2 regions of the Salinivibrio costicola subsp. alcaliphilus genome follow, and region 2 is predicted to be linked to the other one. Evidence: predicted binding sites of a transcription regulator. Region 2 holds the regulator's gene; the other holds the start of a gene.

Region 1 (2,205 bases), on a different contig from region 2:
AACCCGAGCAGGTAAGCGGAAATAAGCAGTTGGACATCGTCCATGCTGAGATTGAAGTCACGAGCGATCCAAGGTAATGATGGAAAAACCAATCCCATGCTGAATTGCCCGATACTGACCGTTAAGCATGCCAGCAATACGGGCGACCAATTAAATGGACGAGTAGCCGATTGCATCTCAATTCCTATGCGTTCTGTGTGTTAGGCGAGCGAGGAAACTGTGACTCTAGCGAATGCTACAACCACAAGCTGAGAGGCATGTTAACGCAATAACTCCCTGAATGGTAAACAATGATTAAGAATGTACATCAATGGCCAGCTATCGCTGGCCGGTTTAAAAAACTAGAAAGCCGGTTCGATCGTGCCATCAAAGGTTTTTTGTAGAAACGCACGTGTTGCCTCTGATTGAAATAGCGCCAACAAACGCTGATAGGTCGGATTATCTTTATCCTCTGCCCGCGCTGCCACGACCATCACCGCGAGCGGTGCGTCTTTCGATTCTAAGAAAATACCTTGATCACTTGGATTAAGCCCTGATGACATCACATAGTTCATGGTAATTGCAGCAGCATCGACATCTTGTAGGCTGCGAGGCAATTGTGCCGCTTCTACTTCGACAAAATCGAGCTGCTTGGGATTAGCGGTAACATCTTGTAGCGTCGCTTGAAAGCCAACGTTATCGGCCAAGGTGATCAGCCCTGCGTCTTGCAGTAATAGCAAAGCGCGCCCGGCGTTGGTCGGATCGTTAGGGATCGCAATTTGTGCGCCTTGGGGTAAATCGTCCACGCGCTGTACTTTGTCTGAGTAAATCCCCATCCGCATAAGGATGGAACGCCCAATCGAGACCAATTCACTATCATGGTTTTGATTAAAGTTATCGAGAAACGGCTGATGTTGGTAACTATTTAAATCAAGACTGCCATCTGCCAGACCGGCATTCGGAGAGATGTAATCCGAAAATTCCACCACTTCGACATGAATTCCTTCGGTTTTAGCCTGTTTCGCAACCGCTTCTACGACTTGCGCATGGGGACCGACAGTCGCACCAATCTTTATCGTTTCTGGCTGATCTGAGCAGCCGCTGATAATCAACGCCAGTAACACTGACGCAATCCAAAATCCTGGTCGCTTTAACGTCATTCCGATTCCCTTAGAAAAGTAGATGTTTAGACGTCCAGAATGCCACAGCTTATAATGATGTCAACCTGATTGTGGTAATGCAGTCTCTGTCTTGATCGTATCCAACCCTAGTCGCGTAGTGGCAGGCATGTTGAATCAATAAGGAGGCGTAGATATGACGAAGCTGTTTCCTCTACCCTTGTTCTTACTACCCGGGGGCAGAGCTAAGCTGCGCATTTTTGAACCTCGCTATTTGCGCTTGGTCCGTGAATGCTCGGCGAATCAACAGGGATTCGTACTGGCGATGATGCAAGGTAAACGTTTATATCGATATGGCACACTGGTGGACATTGTCGATTTTGAAACACTACCCGATGGTTTATTAGGCATTACCATTGCAGGTCGTCAACGGGTAAAAATTCAATCGACAGAGCAAGAAGCCGACAAGCTCTGGGTGGGCGAGATACAGGCACTGAATGACTGGCCACATGACGAGTTTATTGACCAGGAAGAAAATGAAGAAAAAATGCGTATCGCCGCAGGACTTAAAAATGTCTTCGCCGCCCACCCGGATCATGCTGAGCAGTATGAGGCGCCGTATTTCGAAGACTTAACCTGGAGTTGCCAACGCTGGTTAGAAATTTTGCCGCTTTCTAACGCGCAAAAACAATGGTTTATCGCGCAAGAATCGGCAGAAGAGGCGAAGCAATTTATCAGTCAGCTTCTCGAGCAAGAAGTCGAGTGATCCAATTGTTTTAAGCCTCGTATTGGAAGCGAGATGGACGGCTACGACAGATAGGACTCAACTATGACTGCGCCACAAACCATGTATACTGAGACCACCATTTCCAGACGGGACACGCGTGCCAACATGACTGACGTGACGAAGGAAGAGTTGTCTGAATTATTAGCAAAAGTTGCAGAAGACCGCGACCGCATAGCGTTCGAACGTTTGTTCCGATTTTTTGGCCCTAAGATACGCGCTTATGGTTCAAAACATTTAAGAGCTGACGGCCAAGCAATGGAATTAGTACAAGAAACCATGCTAGTGGTATGGCGCAAAGCCCACTTGTATAATTCTGACAAA
Region 2 (2,205 bases):
GGCGGCAATCTCATGGCCTGGATGTGTCGCCAAACCGGGATAGTAGAGTTGCCGCACCGCAGGGACTGTTTGCAAATAGGTTAATACCGCTTGCGTATTTTGCTGATGTTGTTTAACCCGAGCGCCCAAGGTACGCAACCCTCGCAATGTCATATAACTGTCAAAGGCGTTGCCTGTCGCGCCCAAGCAGTTGCCCCACCACGCTAATGTTGCAGCCAATTCAGGCGTCTTCGCCACTACAGCGCCACCGACAATATCAGAGTGACCATTAATAAATTTAGTAGTGGAATGCACGATGATGTCCGCACCCAGTGAAAAAGGCTGTTGGAGTGCTGGCGATAAAAAGGTGTTATCGACCACCACCCATGCCCCCACTTGGTGGGCCTGTTGGCAGATTTTAGCAATATCGACCACACGCAATAGCGGATTAGAGGGTGTTTCAACTAACACCAGTTTCGGCTGTTTTGCCAGCGCAGCGGTTAACGCCTGGTGATCAGATTGATCGACAAAACTGACCTGCCAAATCCCTTGCTTGGCGCGTGACTCTAACAAGCGATAGGTACCACCATAACAGTCGTGCGGTGCAACAATATGATCCCCTGCATCCAGTAAAGACAACACCAAGTTAATGGCTGCCATCCCACAGTTGGTCACCACGGCACCGGCTCCGCCCTCCAGTTCCGTTAACGCTTGCTCTAACTGAGCTCGAGTTGGATTGCCCCCACGGGCATAATCATAAGTGGGAACGTCGCCAAAAGCAGGAAAACGATAGTTGGTTGATAAATACAAAGGCGGCACAACCGCATGATGTTGCGTGTCAGTGCCAATTCCTGTTCGAACGGCAATGGTGTCGGTTTTTTTACCTGTCATGGTTCATCCTTGCTCTTGTTGCGCTGGCACGATTTACGTGATCCAGTCGTCATCATACTACCTTACCTCTGTACTTTTAGGACGTCAACACTTCTAGACGTCTAAACACCTTTGCATGTGGCGGTTAATATAGCTAAAATCTCCGCAGCATCATTCTGGGTATTCCATAATCAAGATAGGTGAGACATGGCGCAGTGGAACGGCGATTACATTAATCCGTATGCCGAACATGGTAAAAAGAAAGAGCAGGTAAAGAAGATCACCGTCTCTATCCCACTTAAAGTATTAAAAATTCTTACTGATGAGCGCACTCGCCGTCAGGTTCATAACCTGCGTCATGCGACCAACAGTGAGCTATTGTGTGAGGCATTTTTACATGCCTATACCGGGCAGCCTCTGCCAACCGATGACGACATCCGTAAGGATAAACCCGATAGCATTCCTGCCGAGGCACGTCGGATCATGGAAGAGTTGGGTATTGAGTTTGACGACAGTGAATACTAAACAAAAAAACCGCCATCGGCGGTTTTTTTATGGTAAGACACTGTTTTCTAATTACAACATGTTTTCTTTACAACATGTTTTCTTTACAACATATAGTTGTCTGGCATCTCAATACGGGCTACGCCGGTTTCGACGGCCGCAAGCGCCACGGCACGTGCTACCTTGGGCAGTAAACGGGCATCCATCGGCTTGGGAATGATGTAATCCGGGCCAAAACTGAGTGAAGACAAGCCCGCGGCATCTAAGACCGATTGTGGTACAGGCTCTTTCGCCAAACCACGAATCGCTTCAACGGCGGCCAACTTCATCGCATCATTAATCTCACTGGCACGCACATCTAATGCTCCCCGGAAAATAAACGGGAAACACAAGACGTTATTCACCTGATTCGGGTAATCCGAACGCCCCGTTCCAATGATCAGATCATCCCGGACTTGGTGCGCAACCTCTGGGTTAATTTCAGGATCTGGGTTTGAGCAGGCAAACACGACAGGCTTATCCGCCATCAGTTTTAATGCCTCAGGCGAGAGCAAATCCGGGCCTGATACGCCAACAAAGAGATCCGCACCTTCAATCACATCTTCGAGGGTACGCTTATCCGTGTTATTGGCAAACAGCTGCTTATACTTGTTAATGTCATCACGACGGGTGTGAATCACCCCTTTGCGATCCAGCATGTAAATCTTTTCGCGCTGGGCGCCACATTTAATCAATAGCTCCATACAGGCCACCGCAGCGGCACCCGCACCGAGACACACGATGGTGGCTTCACCAATATCTTTGCCTTGCAACTCGAGCGCGTTAAGCATCCCCGCAGCAGTGACAATCGCG

The links. Region 2 encodes MetJ, which represses methionine synthesis genes. Its sites were predicted from a motif close to TTAGACNTNTANANGTCTAA; they were not measured.
Region 1: a site for MetJ is predicted at 1,158-1,177, ahead of BZJ21_RS12075 (MetQ/NlpA family ABC transporter substrate-binding protein). Genes of this name have one in related genera too.

The regions. Positions count from the first base shown of each region.
Region 1 covers NZ_MUFR01000036.1:12,618-14,822, reverse strand. Annotated here, with positions in the region: gene BZJ21_RS12080 (multidrug effflux MFS transporter) at 1-176, opposite strand, end outside; gene BZJ21_RS12075 (MetQ/NlpA family ABC transporter substrate-binding protein) at 342-1,139, opposite strand; gene BZJ21_RS12070 (LON peptidase substrate-binding domain-containing protein) at 1,294-1,863, shown strand; gene BZJ21_RS12065 (sigma-70 family RNA polymerase sigma factor) at 1,990-2,205, shown strand, end outside.
Region 2 covers NZ_MUFR01000002.1:78,950-81,154, reverse strand. Annotated here, with positions in the region: gene metB (cystathionine gamma-synthase) at 1-870, opposite strand, end outside; gene metJ (met regulon transcriptional regulator MetJ) at 1,057-1,374, shown strand; gene BZJ21_RS01080 (malic enzyme-like NAD(P)-binding protein) at 1,458-2,205, opposite strand, start outside.